4 regions of the Pararhizobium sp. P1_E7 genome follow, and region 2 is predicted to be linked to each of the others. Evidence: riboswitches for the same ligand, from Rfam matches in the RefSeq annotation. Region 2 holds a riboswitch; each other region holds the start of a gene.
What was found. A riboswitch is a leader RNA that binds a small molecule or an ion and turns the genes downstream of it on or off. The one in region 2 is predicted to bind cobalamin.
Positions count from the first base shown of each region.

Region 1: another riboswitch for cobalamin. It lies ahead of cobU (bifunctional adenosylcobinamide kinase/adenosylcobinamide-phosphate guanylyltransferase); the one in region 2 lies ahead of AC1D17_RS04920 (CbtB domain-containing protein).
Region 3: another riboswitch for cobalamin. It lies ahead of AC1D17_RS08870 (aromatic ring-hydroxylating oxygenase subunit alpha); the one in region 2 lies ahead of AC1D17_RS04920 (CbtB domain-containing protein).
Region 4: another riboswitch for cobalamin. It lies ahead of nrdH (glutaredoxin-like protein NrdH); the one in region 2 lies ahead of AC1D17_RS04920 (CbtB domain-containing protein).

Region 1 covers NZ_JBFUBH010000007.1:145,860-150,181, forward strand. Annotated here, with positions in the region: gene AC1D17_RS10690 (hypothetical protein) at 1-103, opposite strand, end outside; gene AC1D17_RS10695 (cobyric acid synthase) at 87-1,541, shown strand; cobalamin riboswitch at 1,668-2,037, shown strand; gene cobU (bifunctional adenosylcobinamide kinase/adenosylcobinamide-phosphate guanylyltransferase) at 2,213-2,752, shown strand; gene cobW (cobalamin biosynthesis protein CobW) at 2,756-3,820, shown strand; gene cobN (cobaltochelatase subunit CobN) at 4,043-4,322, shown strand, end outside.
Region 2 covers NZ_JBFUBH010000003.1:43,311-47,632, reverse strand. Annotated here, with positions in the region: gene AC1D17_RS04925 (bifunctional diguanylate cyclase/phosphodiesterase) at 1-1,484, opposite strand, end outside; cobalamin riboswitch at 1,741-2,010, shown strand; gene AC1D17_RS04920 (CbtB domain-containing protein) at 2,058-2,234, shown strand; gene AC1D17_RS04915 (CbtA family protein) at 2,422-3,195, shown strand; gene AC1D17_RS04910 (IucA/IucC family C-terminal-domain containing protein) at 3,243-4,112, opposite strand; gene AC1D17_RS04905 (glucoamylase family protein) at 4,136-4,322, opposite strand, start outside.
Region 3 covers NZ_JBFUBH010000006.1:49,921-54,242, forward strand. Annotated here, with positions in the region: gene AC1D17_RS08855 (L-threonylcarbamoyladenylate synthase) at 1-36, opposite strand, end outside; gene AC1D17_RS08860 (diguanylate cyclase domain-containing protein) at 273-1,334, shown strand; gene AC1D17_RS08865 (DUF6656 family protein) at 1,335-1,940, opposite strand; cobalamin riboswitch at 2,285-2,482, shown strand; gene AC1D17_RS08870 (aromatic ring-hydroxylating oxygenase subunit alpha) at 2,605-3,855, shown strand; gene AC1D17_RS08875 (FAD-binding oxidoreductase) at 3,857-4,322, shown strand, end outside.
Region 4 covers NZ_JBFUBH010000027.1:17,704-22,025, forward strand. Annotated here, with positions in the region: gene nrdE (class 1b ribonucleoside-diphosphate reductase subunit alpha) at 1-1,860, opposite strand, end outside; gene nrdI (class Ib ribonucleoside-diphosphate reductase assembly flavoprotein NrdI) at 1,857-2,264, opposite strand; gene nrdH (glutaredoxin-like protein NrdH) at 2,293-2,514, opposite strand; cobalamin riboswitch at 2,887-3,110, opposite strand; gene AC1D17_RS20060 (ROK family transcriptional regulator) at 3,251-4,322, opposite strand, start outside.

The DNA.
Region 1 (4,322 bases), on a different contig from region 2:
TGGCGTGAGCGAACGGCCGCAATGGTGGCAAGAATGCGGCAAAACATGGCTTTGCTTGTGGCGATAGCGATGCTAGACGAGGTGTCATGACAAAGACGATCATGCTTCAGGGAACCGGCTCCGATGTCGGAAAAACGGTATTGGTGGCGGGCCTCTGCCGTGTCGCATCCAACCGCGGTCTGAAGGTGGCACCGTTCAAGCCGCAGAACATGTCGAACAATGCCGCGGTGTCGGACGACGGCGGCGAGATCGGCCGGGCGCAATGGCTGCAATCGATGGCTGCCCGCATCCCGTCATCGGTGCATATCAACCCTGTTCTGCTCAAGCCGCAGTCGGAAACCGGCAGCCAGATCATCGTCCAGGGCAAGGTCGCGGGGCAGGCCAGGGGGCGCGATTATCAGGCCTTGAAACCTAAATTGATGGGCGCCGTCATGGAAAGCTTCGAAACCGTCCGGTCCGGCGTCGATCTGGTTGTCGTCGAAGGAGCCGGATCGCCGGCCGAAATCAACCTGCGCGCCGGTGACATCGCCAATATGGGATTTGCCACCCGCGCCAAAGTTCCGGTCGTGTTGGTCGGCGACATCGATCGCGGCGGCGTCATCGCCTCGCTTGTCGGCACCCACACTATTCTGTCCGCCGAAGACCGCGCCATGATCAGCGGCTATATCATCAACAAGTTCCGGGGCGACGTGTCGCTGTTCGACGACGGCATAGCTGCAGTGAGAAGTTTCACCGGTTGGCCTTGCTTCGGCGTCGTTCCCTGGCTGAAGAGCGCCGGCCGTCTCCCGGCAGAAGATTCCGTCGTGCTGGAAAGGCTGGCACGGGGGGCGGGCAGAGCGCTGAAGGTTGCCGTGCCCGTCCTGTCGCGCATCGCCAATTTCGACGATCTCGATCCGCTGGCCGCGGAGCCGGAAGTCGATCTCGTCTTCGTTCGTCCCGGCGAGAGAATTCCAGCGGACGCCGGTCTGGTGGTCATTCCGGGATCGAAGGCGACGATTGCCGATCTCAGCGATTTTCGCGTGCAGGGCTGGGATCGTGACCTGCAGGCGCATGTCCGGCGTGGTGGCCGCGTCATCGGGATTTGCGGCGGCTACCAGATGCTGGGGGACCGGGTCACCGATCCGCATGGAATCGAAGGCAATGTCGTTGAAATCGAAGGTCTCGGCCTGCTTGCGGTCGAAACCGAGATGGCGCCGGAAAAGACGGTGCGCAACAGCAGCGCCCGCTCGGCGGTCTACGACGTTGCGCTGGAAGGCTACGAAATTCACCTCGGCCGCACCACCGGCGCCGACTGCGTCCGCCCGGCCGTGATCATCGATGGCCGGCCGGACGGTGCGGTGTCGGCGGACGGCATGGTCAGCGGAACCTATCTGCACGGTCTGTTTGCCAGCGATGCCTATCGCGCTGCGCTGCTGAAAAGCTTCGGCATCGAGGGCGGTGGTGAAAATTACCGGCAATCGGTCGACCGGGCGCTCGACGATATCGCGGCAGAGCTGGAAGCGGTGTTGGACCCGCGCTGGCTGGATGGCCTGATGTCTTGACGTCCTGATCGCGGCGGTTTTCAGATTTCTCCCGATGCCTCGAGGATCAAGCGAAGTCTTGCCGAGGCCGGGCCGAACCCGGCGACGGAGATCGCGCCGCAATTGACTTGATCCGGATGAGCGCCTAATCATCAACCATTGGATGGTTCCCGATGTGCCGTTGCATGTCGGGAGTAAATGGGAATGCGACGGGCCGGACCCAAACCGGGCGTCCTTATCGCAGCCGACCCCGCGACTGTAGAACGGTCAGGGTTCGCCATCCGGGAAAGCCGATGGTCCGGACTGTCCGCATTCGCGGCGGCGGAAGGGTCGGCCCAACCGGAAAAGCCACTGGAGCGGCATCACGATCAGCCGGGGCTGGACGCCTCTAAATCTACGAATCGTCCACCTCTTCGTGATACCCAAAACCTCCGGGAAGGCGAGGCGAACCCGTTCGTGCCCTTAAGCGGCACGTGGCGCCGTGAGCCAGGAGACCTGCCATCCTCAAGGGCCCCATCTTAGCCAGGGGTTCGCCCGATCCAGGGAGAGACACTCCCGATGCCAGCACGGAGGTTGTCATGGCTTCATTATCCCGTTCCCGGAACGGTCCGTTTCGCGTTGCCGCGGATGCAGGCTTGCGTGGTGTATGGGTCCGTTTATCGCCCGGCGTGCGCTGAGGCCGGGATCATTTCATGACAGCGATACAGTCAGGCAGTGTGCTGGCAGGCAGCGTGCTGGTTCTGGGCGGCGCCCGTTCCGGCAAATCCGCTTTTGCCGAAAAACTCGTCAAGGCGTCGGGTCTTGGCATGCATTACGTCGCGACCGGGAGGGCCTGGGACGGTGAGATGCAGGCAAGGATTGCCGAGCATCGCGATCGCCGCGGGGCCGATTGGCAGACCCACGAGGAGCCGCTCGAGCTTGCCACCTGCCTTGAAGCGATCGACGCGCCTGATCGCATCGTTCTGATCGATTGCCTGACCCTGTGGGTCACCAACCTGATGATGGAGCATCGGGATATCGCGGCCGAATTTGAAAAGCTCGCGGCCTATGTGCCGCAAGCCAAGGCCCGGCTGGTCTTCGTCTCGAACGAGGTCGGGCTTGGCATCGTGCCGGAAAACCGGATGGCGCGCGACTTTCGCGACCATGCCGGCCGGCTGCACCAGATCATTGCGGAGATATCCGCAGACGTCTATTTTATCGCGGCCGGATTGCCGCTGAAAATGAAGGGTTGATCCATGACCATTGAAAAAGCCGCCCACGGCAAGATCCCGGCAACCGTCATCACCGGCTTCCTTGGCGCCGGCAAGACGACGATGATCCGCAACATCCTGCAAAATGCCGGCGGCCGGCGCATCGCGCTGATCATCAACGAGTTCGGCGATCTCGGCGTCGATGGCGACGTGCTGAAGGGCTGCGGCGCCGAAGCCTGCAGCGAGGACGACATCATCGAGCTGACCAATGGCTGCATCTGCTGCACCGTGGCCGACGATTTCATTCCGACCATGACCAAGCTGCTTGAGCGCGGAAACCGCCCGGACCATATTGTCATCGAAACATCCGGCCTGGCGCTGCCGCAGCCGCTGATCGCTGCCTTCAACTGGCCGGATATCCGCACGCAAGTGACCGTCGATGGCGTCATCACCGTCGTCGATAGCGCCGCCGTCGCCGCCGGACGGTTTGCCGACGATCACGACAAGGTCGATGCGCTGCGCGTCAACGATGACAATCTCGATCACGAAAGCCCGATCGAGGAGTTGTTCGAAGACCAGCTGACCGCCGCCGATCTGATCATTCTCAACAAGACCGACCTGCTCGATTCGACCGGTCTTGCCTTTGTCCGCAACGAGGTCTCCGCGCGCACCAGCCGCAAGCCGGCGATGATCGAAGCGAAGAACGGCGAGGTTTCCGCAGCCGTGCTGCTTGGCCTCGGTGTCGGCACGGAAAGCGACATCGCCAACCGCAAGTCCCATCACGAGATGGAACATGAGGCGGGCGAGGAGCATAGCCATGACGAGTTCGACAGTTTCGTTGTCGAACTGGGGCCGATTGCCGATCCCGCCGGTTTCATCGAAAAGCTGAAGCCGATCATCGCCGCACACGATGTGCTGCGCCTGAAGGGGTTCGCCGATATCCCCGGCAAGCCGATGCGCCTGCTGATCCAGGGTGTCGGCGCCCGTATCGAGCAGTATTTCGACCGCCCATGGGCTGCAGGCGAAGTGCGCCGCACCCGCCTGGTCGTCATCGGCCTGCATGACATGGATGAAGCCGCCGTACGCGCTGCCATCGCAGCGGCGGTTTGAGGGCGTTTTGACCGGGCGCGAGAATTTTCCCTTCCCGACCCCTCCCCACAAGGGGGAGAGGCCAGAACGGCGCTTGCCGCTATTTTCGTACCCGGTCGACCGGTTCAGGGCCTGTTTCCCATTCGAGACGAACAGGCTTGGCAAAGAGGTGCGGAAGGCTAGTCCCGCCCCCTTGTGGGGAGGGATTGGGGAGAGGACGTCGCCCAGTCTCAGGGAGGTTGCATGCATCTCCTCCTAGCCCAGAAGGGAACGATCACCGACGGCGAGGAAGCGATCGATCTCGGTCAGTCGCCGGCTGATATCCTGTTCCTGTCCGCCGCTGATACCGAACTTTCGTCGATCGCCGGCGCGCATCGCGCGCGTGGGGCCAAGCCGAGCCTGCGGGTGGCCAGCCTCTTGACGCTCAAGCACCCGATGTCGGTGGATACCTATGTCGAGCGCACGGCGCGCCATGCCAGGCTCATCATCGTGCGCCCGCTCGGCGGTGCCAGCTATTTCCATT
Region 2 (4,322 bases):
ACCAACCCGATGATCGAGGCGTGACCGGAGCCAAAATCATCGATCTCGATGTCGATGCCCATGGCCTTCAGACCGGCGACATTGAAAAACACGTCATCCTCGCTGTCGTCGAGGAAAATGGTTTCCAGCAACTCGAATGACAGCATGTCCGGCTGAACATCCAGATGCCGCAGTTCATCGATCAAATGCGGATCCGACAGACGGGCGGCTGATACGTTCACCGCGATGCGGGGAACATGCACGCCCTGCCGCATCCAGGTCTGGCGATCTTTCAGCGCCGCCTTCAATATTTCAGCATCGAGATCGTCCAGTCGGCCGAGATTGCCCGCAACCTTGATGAATTCGCCCGGCAGCAGCAAACCGCGCTTCGGATGGTGCCAGCGGGCCAGAACCTCCACCCCGACGATGCGCCGGGTCCGCGCATCGACCTGGGCCTGATAGTAGGGAATGAACTCCCCTTTCTCCAGTCCATGGGCGAGTTGCCTGCCAACGCGCTGTTCATTGTTGAGCTGGGCCTTCAGCTGTGCCGAGTACACCTCGACCCGTCCCCTGCCGAGCCTCTTTGCGCGGTGCAGGGCAATGTCGGACTGCGCCAGCAGGCTGGCTATGTTGCGGCCACTGGCAGCGGCGACACCGATCGACCCCCCGACGCGCAAGACCTCGTCATCGTGCCAGACCGACTGTTTCAATTGCTTCGTCAGCCGCTCGGCACGGATTTTGAGATCATCCAGTGAGACGAAGTTTGCAATCAGAACCGCGAATTCATCGCCGCTGACGCGCGCAACGAACGCGTTCTTCGGCACGCCTTGTTCAATCCGCCTGGCGCAGGATTTCAAAACCTCGTCGCCGGTCGCATGGCCGGCGGCGTCATTGATCTGCTTGAACCGGTCCAGACCGATATGCAGGATCGCCAGCTTTTCAGGTCCGGCATCCCCGGCAAGCTCCGCCAATCGCCGGTCGAAGAAGCGGCGGTTGGGAAGCCCCGTCAGATAATCGTGCTCGGCCGCATATTCGATCCGCTGGGTACTTGCCTCAAGAGCAACTGCACGCGCCTCCGCGATCGCCTTCTGCCGCAGCAGTTCGCGGTTGAGCAGCACATCCGCCGTCACATCCCATTCGACCCCGATGAAGGTGATGTTGCCGTCTTCCTCGAAGCAATGCGCGCGTGAACGAAGATAGCGGGTTTCGCCATCCGGTAGAATGATCCGGTATTCCGAAGAATAGACATCCTTGGCGACAATCGCCCGATCGAAATCGGCCTGGGCTTGCGCGAGATCATCCGGATGAATCGCATTCACCCATACTTCTGCCTTGACGCGTTTTTGCGTCTTGCCGGTTCCGTAAAGCCGGTGCATCTGCAAATCCCAGACGACTTCATCCTTTTTGGTATCGTGCTCCCACACACCGATTTGAGATGCATCAAGCGCAAGTCCCAAACGGCGAAGAATATTCTGGAATTCCTGTTCGGACCTCGCCGCCTTCATGGTTCTCTCTGTGAGGACACTTCGCACATCAGCGTTGGCGCTATCCTGCACCAAGGTTCCTAAAGAACTATTGTTTCACTCATCGCGACTTGCAATCGGTAATGCAAGCAACCATTCGGTGTCATTTCAAGCAAAAAGCTTGCATTCGCGGCATGGAATTCGGAACGGTAAGTGCGAGCGAACGCCAAAAAACAGCAACGCCAATGCGGCATGGGGCGTCGCAGCTCCGAATTGACATGACCGGCGCGACAGCATAATCATTGACGGATCAATTGGTTCCCTGGGAGCGAGGCGCTTTCGGGGAGTAAATGGGAACGTGACGGGTGGACCCATTCTGGGCATCTCTATCACGGCCGACCCCGCGACTGTAGAGCGGTCAGAGCGTGTCATGCCGGTGCATTGAGCCGGTAAAAGCCACTGTGGTGACGGACCTTGGGTCCCTGCCACGGGAAGGCGAGACAGGCTCCTTGGCGTGAAAGCGCCTGACGCCGCGAGCCAGGAAACCTGCCGGTTGATGAAGGGCATGGTGCCCAATTGGTGGGATATTTCCCACGCGCCATCACGGAGGTTGTCATGGCTACGACTACAGTTTCGAGCGTCCCGCTTTCCCTCAACGACCGCATCACGACCGCTATTCTCGCCCTTTTGATCGGCGGATTTTTGGTTTTCGGTGCCGGCCTTGCCAATTCCGCCGTGCTGCACGATACCGCTCACGACGTTCGCCATTCCTACGGCTTCCCCTGCCACTGATGTAGGGCCGTGGAAGGCTCTGCGCTTTCCGCACTCTATCGACGAGTAGCATTGCGGGTTTCCTATGGAAATCGCGCGACGGTGGATTGCGCCCATGCCTTGGCATCGGGCGGCCTTTGCCGTGGGAAATCGAAACATAGCAAGCGTGCGAGCACTGATCTGCTCCGCTTGAGTTTAGGGGTATCAAATGATTGTCAAAACACTTCTGGCCGCATTGGTGGCCGGATTGATCGCGGGCGTCTTCATGACAGCCGCGCAGGAATTGCGGGTGGTCCCGCTCATCCTTCATGCCGAGGAATATGAAGCAAAGGAACCCGCTGCTGAACAACCGGCCGGCACGCAAGGCGAGCAGCAGCACTCCTCACTCGGCCGTTCCTCGCTGATCGGCGAGATGCTGTCGGCACTCTCACCGATTACGCCCGCCTACGCCCATGAGGGCGAGCACGAAGACGAGGGCGGCATCATGTTCGGCATGAGCCGGTTCTCCGGTACGCTGTTCGCCAATCTGGTGGCGGGCGCAGGCTTTAGCCTCTTGCTCGCGGGCGCCAGCCTTGTCTTCAACCATCCGATTACCCTGCGCAACGGCGCGCTGTGGGGCGCCTGCGGCTGGCTGGCGGTCCACCTCCTGCCCGCCATCGGCCTGCCGCCGGAATTACCGGGCTTTCCTGCCGCCGATCTTCACGACCGGCAGATTTGGTGGATTGCAACGATCGCACTCTCCGTGGCCGGCCTCTATCTGATCGTGTTGCGTAGTGAGATCCCCGCCAAGGTCATCGGTCTTGCTCTGCTTGCCGCGCCGCATGCCTATGGTGCGCCGCAGCCGTCGGATATTTCAAGCCCGGTTCCGGCCGTTCTCGGCGCGGAATTCGCAGTCGCAGCCCTGGCAACCACGCTGGCGTTCTGGATCGTGCTCGGCGTGATCTCGGGCTACCTGAATGAGCGGTTTTTGAAATCGGCCTGAGCCTCCTCAATCATCGCCGCGCAAGGCACCTTTGCGCGGCAACGCCATCACAGACCGCCGGCACGCTCGATATGGGCGCGCAGGCGGTCTTTTTGCGTCTGACCATCGAGAAGCACGCAGACATCGCAAAAATCCCCGCCCTCTGTTCGATAGTAGAGACAGCAGCCACCCCTTAGACGGAAGTTGCGCTCAGTTGGAACGCCCTTAAAAACGGCGGTGATCTTCGTATAGCGCGCCGCCTCGGAGAAGAGCGGCGATCCCGCCCTGTTGATGATGGCAAGGGCTGCGGTCATCGCGCGATCCTCTTCGCCCAAGGCTGAGCCGACCTCCAGAAAAGCACCCGCAATGCCATCGGCCACCAGCCGCCATTGCGCGCCGGGAGACAGGCTGGTGCGGGCTTGCAGCGCGCCGATCACCGGATTGAAGCTTTCGACGAGCACATCGTGAAAGAGTGACGCCCGATCATGACTGGGCAAACTGCACCCGAAGCGGAAATGAAAGCGGCGGACATCGGATGGGCCGGTTTCCCCAGGGGAAACGAGACCGTTTTGAACGAAAGGCTCGAACCGGATCGCCAGACTATCCGGGCGCAGGTCGGGAACCAGACCTGTCCGCAAATAGACTGCGGCAGCCGCTATGCTGAGATGGTGGCTGTAGAACGCGATCAGATGAGCGCCTCTTACGCGGTCATCCATGCCGGTTGCAAAGCGGTTCTGATAGTCGAGCAGGCACTCGACCATAGTTCCATCACGACGCCATGCGTCAGTCACGGGCAGAAAATCGCTGTCCTGCAGCCCGAGAGACACGGCGACCTGCGGAAAATGCTCCGCCTGCCAGGCCATGGCAACCTCTGCCTGCTGTCCGTCGGCATCTCGAATACGGCCTGAATCTCGGTTCTCGTCCAAAGGGGCGCCCATTGTCTCCTGGCAGCCCGTTTACCTCAAAGCCAGCCGCCGGAAAAGCCCGCCCGTCTGAGGCCGCGCCGGATAACCGGCGATTGGCGCAGCATGTCCCAATACAGGCCGCTGCGATAGTTCTCGATCATCATCACCAAGAGCCCCTGGTCAAGACCAACGCTGCGGTCGTTGAGCCAGCCCTCCGCCGTCTTGCCGGGAACGCTCGGATTG
Region 3 (4,322 bases), on a different contig from region 2:
CTCCGGCTCGGTCCGTGTGTCTATAATCAGCGCCATCAAGCTTCCAAACGTCAATGCGCCCTCTCGAAAAGGCAGGCAGGCGCTCCGGCGTTTCCTTTATAGGGCCAGGCAGGAGATTGCCAAGCGCATTCGAAAGGTCCATTCGAACGCTGGGGTCAATTGTTCCTATTCGCTACAGCCGGTTAAGGTTTCTTAAAATGCGACAGTTCCGGTTAGCGGCGATGAAAGTTGCCCATGCTAGGTGTCCGGTCCTGCACACAGCCGGAGCCCTCATGGCCAACAAGAAATCCATGCCGAACGACCTTGCCCTGCGGATCGCCACCGCCATGCACCAGATGGGCATCGATGCCATCCCCCGGAATTACGAGCTCGTCTACGAAGCCTATGCCGGTGCCAATCCGGACCTGGTGCGCGATTTCATCGCGCTCGGTAAATACAAGTCGCAATCGGCGCTCGACGAACTTGGCCGCAAATATTTGCCGCATCATCACGAAGCAAGCGTTCTGGCACGATCGACGACGATCGTGCGCGACGAGATGAGCAATTTCATGAACCTTTTGTCGCGTGAAAAAGACCAGCTCGATGATTACGGGCGGCTGATCAGCGAGGCGACGAAAGCGCTGGTGGTCTCCGACGACGCGAACCAGACGGCACTGCAAAACTCCATTCAGGCGTTGAAGCGCGCCACCGAGCGGCAGGTCTCGCACAATGCCGAAATGGAGCAGAGCGTCACCGCGCAGTCCACCGTTATCGCCGGTGTCCAGAAAGAGCTTGCCGACTTTGAAGCAAAGAAATTTTCGGACGCTGTAACGGGGCTTGCCAATCGCCGCGCCTTCAACAAGACACTGGCCAAGGTCTATGCCGATCCCGATCTGCCGCTTGTCTGCGGTGTCGCCATTGCCGAGCCCGACACCAGCCGCCGCCTGTCGGGAGAACAGGCCGCCGCCTTGGTGGAGCCGCTGGCCCGGCATATCGGCGGTATTATCCAACAGGCTTTCCCGTCAACCGAGCTGGTCGCCCGTTTCGACGGCACCCGTTTCGGCTTTCTGGTCAGCGCAGGCGAGGAGCGGGAGGTGGTGCGGCTCGTGGCACTTCTGCGCTCGGCTTTGCGCGGCACGCATTTCAAACATCCAAAGACCGGACGCGACCTCGGCTGCGTGACGCTTTCGGTGGGCGTGTGCATGTCGGATCATGCCGGCAACGCGTTTGATCTCGTCAATACGGCGGAAAAGGCACTCGCCAGGGCGCAGGGCAAGGGCGGAGACCAGACGGTCGTTCATGGGTCCGAAAGCGAGCACCCGCCCGGGCGTGACTGGCTGATCTACAAGCAATGATCACAGGGCGCTAATGATCTTGCGAAGCTCTTCGTTGCGGGCGCCGAGCAAAAGCACGTTCTTCAGCGCTTCCTTGGGGTCGCGGGTGCGAAACAAAAGGCCGTTGTCGTGCACTGCACGATTGACGGTCAGCTTGCCCGCTTCTGCGTCCAGCTCTGTCGCCACCGCGAAATACATCCGCGAGTAGCCGAGCTTGATTTTCTCGAAAAAGTGCTGGTCGTCGCCGATGTCGGAGAAGAAGTTGGCGATGTAGAACGACCACCGGACGTCCTCGAACTTGGCGAATTTCGTCCGGGCAGCCGTTACGTGGCAGTAGCCGAGATGCGGACTGCCGGCCAGCGTGCGGTGAAACAGCAGTTTGGGGAAACGGATCGAACGATGGAACCCGTTGATCCGGTCATGCGTGACGGTACCGGCCGCTTCGAGTTTCTTGCCGGTGCGGGCCGCCACTTCCTGATGGGTCAGATAGCGCTTTTCAGCGGCGCTCCATTCCTGCTGGCGCCGGTTGATCCGCCCGGTGCGCAGGAATTCCGTATGGATCGCAGTCTTCTGCGAAGGAGCCGGCTCTTTGACCGCGGCGGCATCGTAATATCTCAAGTTTGACATCGGCCCGTACCAGGATGCGGCGGAATGCGGACAAGGCATGCCGGCGCGTAATCGCATATGAGACGAAGCTACAGTGTTATGGTTAATGCAATCTTGCCAGGCATCAACCATTTGCAATGGTGCGAGGTTTGTGGGAGCCGCCACAAAATGTCGCAAAGAGGCCGCGGTTCAGCCGATTGCCAGGGCGCTGGGCAGAAAACAGGCCTTTTGCTCCAGTTTCAGCAGAACATATTGTTTATGCTTATAAAATAGCCAGATTGGTTGCTGTCCTTCGCAATATTTGCCGTGTCGTCATTCTGGAATCGGATGTCGCTAATCGGCAGCTATTTGGCCGGGACACAAGGTTAGATGAAAACACTCAAGGTGCCGCCTTTATAGGGAGGGCGGAGAATTGGGAAGCCGGTCGAAATCCGGCGCTGCCCCCGCAACGGTGGTGGAGCGAAACCTCGGCAAAAGGCCACTGGAGAAATCCGGGAAGGCGCCGCGATGGTCCGCAAGGACAGCTCCAGAGCCCGGAAACCAGCCTTGTGGCGAAATTGATATCTGGGTGCGGCGGGCAGCCGGAAGAGAACCACTATATCCACGCGCTCTCCCGGCGCGGCGGTGGTTCCTTTCCTGCCTGCTGCAACTTTCAAAAAGAGTTGGCGAGCACAAGGAAATGACCATGGATCTCCGCAGTGAAGTCCTTCGCAAATTGAAGACCCGGCGTGCCGGGCACAGTCTCGAGCAGGCATTCTACACCGATCCCGATCTCTACAGGATCGATATGGAAGAGATCTGGTACAAGGACTGGCTGTTTATCGGCCATGACTGCGAAATCCCGAAATCCGGCAATTATTTCACCGTGCAGGTCGGCGAGTATCCGGTCGTCATCGTCCGCGACCGCACCGGCACCGTCCGGGCCCTGCACAATTCCTGCCGCCATCGCGGCTCGCGCGTCTGCGCCGGCGCCAAGGGCTCGTCCGCCAAGCTTGTCTGTCCCTATCACCAGTGGACCTACGAGCTTGACGGCAAGCTTTTGTTCGCCCGCCAGATGGGCGAGGATTTCGACAAGAACCAGCACGGTCTGAAACCGATCCATTGCGAAACCATCGGCGGCTATATCTTTATCTGCCTTGCCGAAGAGGCGATGGATTTCCAGCCCGTGCGCGACATGGTCTCGTCCTATGTCACCCCGCACAATCTGAAGGACACCAAGGTCGCGTTTGAAAGCACGATCATCGAGAAGGGCAACTGGAAGCTCGTCTGGGAAAACAACCGCGAATGCTACCATTGCGCGGCAAACCACCCCGAGCTTTGCCGCACCTATCCGGAAGCCCCGACCGCAACCGGCGTGCAGGGCGCCAAGGACGATCCCGTCATTGCCGAACACTGGGCAAAATGCGAAGCCGAGGGCTTGCCGAGCGAGTTCAAGATGTCGCCGACCGGCCAGTTCCGCGTTGCCCGCATGCCGCTGATCGAGAATGCCGAGAGCTACACCATGTCGGGAAAGCGGGCCGTCCAGCGCCAGCTCTCCGACGATGTCAGCCAGGATCATATCGGCACCCTCTTGCTGTTCCACTATCCGAGCACCTGGAACCACGTGCTGGCCGACCACGCCATCACCTTCCGCGTCCTGCCGCTTGGTCCTGAACTCACCCAGGTCACCACCAAATGGCTGGTGCACAAGGATGCCGTCGAAGGCGTCGATTACAATCTGGAAGAACTGACGCATGTCTGGACCGAGACCAATGACCAGGATCGCCAGATCGTCGAGGAAAATGCCTTCGGCATCCGCTCGCCCGCCTATCAGCCCGGCCCCTATTCGCCGGAACACGAGGGCGGCGTGATGCAGTTCGTCGAATGGTACACCAACTTTATGCAGGATCGCCTGCAGGGTAATTCCATCTCAACCCCTCTGGTTCGGGTCGCCTGACATGACGATTGCTTCCTCCTTCCGGCACTTCGATGAGCTGCAGCCGTTCAATGACCGGCAGCAACTGCTGGAATGCATCTCCGTCACCGTCGAAGGGCCGGATGTGATGACATTCGGCTTCAAGGCCGACAAGGACAGCTGGTTCCGCTACCTGCCGGGCCAGTTCGTCACGCTCGAACTGCCTGTGAGCGTGGATGATCCGGTGATGCGCACCTACACGCTGTCCTCGACGCCGTCGCGGCCGTTTTCCATCGCCGTCACCGTCAAGGCCCAGGCATCGAGCATCGGCACGCGCTGGATGTTCGATCACCTGAAGCCGGGGATGAAGCTGAAGGCCTTCGGGCCGCTCGGCGACTTCTCCTTCGTGCGCCATCCGGGTGAAAAATACCTGTTCATCTCCGCCGGTTCCGGCATCACGCCGATGATGTCGATGACCCGCTGGATGGCCGATTGCGCCCCGCAGACGG
Region 4 (4,322 bases), on a different contig from region 2:
CGAGACGATCGGATGGATCGAGGAGGTCGAGTGGTTGATGTAGGAGATCGAGCCCGTCGGCGGCACCGCCTGAAGGTTCTGGTTGTAGAGGCCGGTCGTCATGACGTCCTTCTTCAGGGTCAGCCAGTCTGCCTGCGTCGGGATGTGGATGCCTGCGGTCGCGAACAGTTCCGCCACGCGTTCGGTGGCCGGGCCCCATTCCTGTTCGATGTATTTGTCAAAATACTCGCCCGAGGCGTATTTCGAGTTCTCGAAGCCCTTGAAGCTCGCCCCGCGTTCAACGGCGATCCGGTTCGAGGCGCGGATGGCATGGTAGGTCACCGTGTAGAAATAGATATTGGTGAAATCGACGCCTTCTTCCGAGCCGTAAAAAATGCGCTCGCGGGCAAGATAGCCGTGCAGGTTCATCTGGCCGAGACCGATGGCATGGCTGGCGTCATTGCCTTTCTCGATCGATGGCACCGATGAAATATGGCTCATGTCCGACACGGCGGTTAGTGCCCGGATCGACGTTTCGATCGTCTTGCCGAAATCGGAGGAGTCCATCGCCGCGGCGATGTTCAGCGAGCCGAGATTGCAGGAAATATCCTTGCCCACGTGCCTGTAGGAAAGATCGTCATTATACGCGCTCGCCTCGCTCACCTGCAGGATTTCCGAGCAGAGGTTGCTCATGGTGATGCGCCCGGCAATCGGGTTTGCCCGGTTCACCGTGTCCTCGAACATGATGTAGGGGTAACCGCTCTCGAACTGGATTTCAGCGAGCACCTGGAAGAATTCTCGCGCCTTGATCTTCCTCTTGGAAATGCGGGCATCGTCCGCCATCTCGCGGTATTTTTCGGTCACCGAGATCTCGGTGAACGGCACACCGTAGACGCGCTCCACATCGTAAGGCGAAAACAGGTACATATCCTCGTTGTTCTTCGCCAGTTCGAAGGTGATGTCGGGCACGACGACGCCGAGCGACAGCGTCTTGATGCGGATCTTCTCGTCGGCGTTTTCGCGCTTGGTATCGAGGAAGCGCATGATGTCAGGGTGATGGGCGTTGAGATAGACGGCTCCCGCCCCCTGCCGCGCACCGAGCTGGTTGGCATAGGAGAAACTGTCTTCCAAAAGTTTCATCACCGGAATGATCCCGGACGACTGGTTTTCGATCTGCTTGATCGGCGCGCCGGCCTCGCGGATGTTGGTCAGCGACAGCGCGACGCCGCCGCCACGCTTCGACAGTTGCAGCGCCGAGTTGATGCCCCGCGCGATCGATTCCATATTGTCCTCGATCCGAAGCAGGAAGCAGGACACGAGTTCGCCGCGCTGTTTCTTGCCGGCATTGAGGAAGGTCGGCGTCGCCGGCTGGAAGCGGCCGGAAATGATCTCGTCGACCATGTCGCGGGCAAGCGTTTCATTGCCCTGCGCCAGGGTCAACGCCACCATGCAAATGCGGTCTTCGTAGCGCTCCAGGTAGCGCTTTCCGTCGAAGGTCTTCAGCGTATAGCTGGTGTAATACTTGAACGCGCCAAGGAAGGTGGGGAAACGGAATTTCTTCGCATAGGCATGATCGAACAGGTCGCGCACGAAGTTGAACGAATACTGGTCGAGAACCTCCCGCTCGTAATAGCCCTCGGTCACCAGGTAATCGAGCTTTTCCCTCAGATTATGGAAGAACACGGTATTCTGGTTGACGTGCTGGAGGAAATACTGCTTGGCGGCCAGCCGGTCCTTGTCCAGCTGGATCTTCCCCTCGTCGTCGTAGAGGTTCAGCATCGCGTTGAGCGCATGATAGTCAATTGCGGTTTCCGTCGCCTTCAAGGGGCGCTCACCGGCGGAATGAGAAAAAGCGTCGAGCGGTTTTCCGCCCCGCGTCAAGGTCTCTGAGACGTCCAAAATCGTTCCAATCCATTGATGACATTGGCGACGTCCTCGTCCGTACCCAGAAGCTCGAACCTGTAGAGGTACGGCACCCGGCATTTATCCGAGATGACATTGCCCGCGAGACCGAACGTCGCGCCGAAATTGCTGTTGCCGGCGGCGATCACGCCCCGGATGAGGGATCGGTTGTCCGCATCGTTGAGAAAGCGGATCACCTGCTTGGGAACCGCGCCCTTGCCGTCCTCGCCGCAATAGGTCGGAAGGACGAGGACGAAAGGCTCGCGCACTTCGGGCGTTTCCGCGCCACTGCTGACGGGAATGCGCGCCGATCTCAGACCGAGCTTGGCGACGAAGCGATGGGTATTTTCCGACAGGCTGGAATAGTAGACGATCAGGCCCATCGCTTGTCCATCCCTGCTCAGGCCGCGCTCAGGAAAGTCCGCTGATCTTGTCCGGCCGGAAGCCGGCCCAATGGTCCGGCCCGGCAACCACCACCGGAACCTGCTGATAACCAAGCCCCACGACCGTCGCGAAGGCATCCTCGTCCTTGGAAATGTCGATGACCTGGTAATCGATGCCTTCGCGATCGAGCGCACGATAGGTTGCGGTGCACTGGACGCAGGAAGGCTTGCTGTAGACGGTGATGTTCATGACGTTCCTCGTGATCTGTAGTGTTACCGGCGCACGAAAGGGTTCCGAGCCGCTGCGCGCGGATCCGGCCGTGTGGTTTTTCATTACAAGCTGACGGACAGGCCAAGGCGTGTCGCGATCTTTCAGATTCGCTTCTCGCGCTTTAGCTCTTCGATTTCACGCATGTCGTTATCGCAAAACCGCTGCACATTTTTGCGCGACATGCTTTAGGCACGTGCCGCCGGTCGCGATTGGCATCGCGGCCCGCAGGTCTGCAAATTCGATTGTCTGACATGCCTTCGCTCCGAAGCCTTTTTGGCGGGTATCGGAGGAACGCAACACAAAGCGGAATCATTCCGCCGCACATCACGCGACCTTCCGGGCACCCCGCCCGTGGACGTTTTGTTCGAGGCAGGTCTCCTGGCTTGCGGGTCGTGGCGCCTGTTTTCGTCTTCCCGAAGACTGACGCTTCAGTGACTTAAAATGAAACAGGCGCTCGCCGCTTACAGTTGCGGGGGCAGCTTCGGCTTTGTCCGGCCAGAATGGCTGGACGCACCGTATTCCCTCTTAGCCTCCACACCTTGCGATTCGGAGGCACCTTGAACACCAGATATAGTATACGAGTCGTTTTTCCYGTCAATACCTAGCGGGCGGAAACCCGCCAGGCAGAATGCCGTTTTTTCGGTATCATGGTTAACCATTCGTCAACGCCGCAAACGAAGCGGCACCAGCCTTTCGGTCAGGATGTTCGATCCGCTCATTGCAGGGCCTCCCTGAAGGCCACCGTCTCTGCCGGCGGCAGCGACACGCGGCTGTCCGGGGCATCGGCGCCAAACAGCGCATTGTGGAGATGGCTGAGCCCGATTGCGGCTGCGCCAACAATCGCCGCGCGGGGTCCGAGCTGGCTCACCTCGATATCGACGGGATAGGGAAAGCAGGCAGGCAGGAATTTCCGAATGCGCTCGATCAGTTCCGGGCGCAGGCCGATCGAGCCACCCATGATGACCTTTTCCGGATTGGCGATCGCCGCAATCGCGCTGATGCCGCGCGCCAGATATTTCGCCGTCTCGTCCAGCGTCGTTGAGGCGTGCACGTCGCCGCTTGCCGCCCGATCGAAGATCACCGGCACGGTTGCCGTCTCGCCGGATGCCGCCGCATAGCGCTCCATGATGCCGATCGAGGCGGTGACCCGCTCGAAGGCGCCGGAGCGCAGCGATTCCGGATCGAAGGGGTCGGCGCCAAAGGGCAGGAAGCCCAGTTCGCCGGCAGCATTCATCGCGCCCCGCACCAGTTGGCCGCCGACCATCAACCCGCCACCGATGCCGGTGCCGACGGCGATATAGGCAAGATTGTCGATGCCCTGCCCCTGGCCGAGCCAGTTTTCGCCAAGCACCGCCAGGTTGACGTCGTTTTCCAGGATTACATCGATGCCGAGCGCCTTCTCGAAGGCGGCCGCCACGTTCATCGTGTCGAAATCGGCGATGTTGGGCGCCAGCAGGATGCGGCCGGTTTTTGCATCCGGCGCTCCGGGCGCGCCGATGACGGCCATGCGGATGCGTTCGCTCGGAATGTTCAGATGGCCTACCGCCTGCGCGCAGAGACCGGCGATCTGGTCGACGACGAACTGGCCGCCGCGCTGGTCGGTCGCCACGACCTCTTCGGCAAAGACCTGACAGGCGAGATCGGCGATGGCGAGCCGGATCTTCGTTCCGCCAAGATCGACCGCAGCAATATAGGCCGCATCCGGCACCAGTTCATAGGTAACGGCGGTGCGCCCGACATGGCCGCTGGTGCGCCCGGTCTCGCGAACCCAGTCGTCCAGCTCCAGC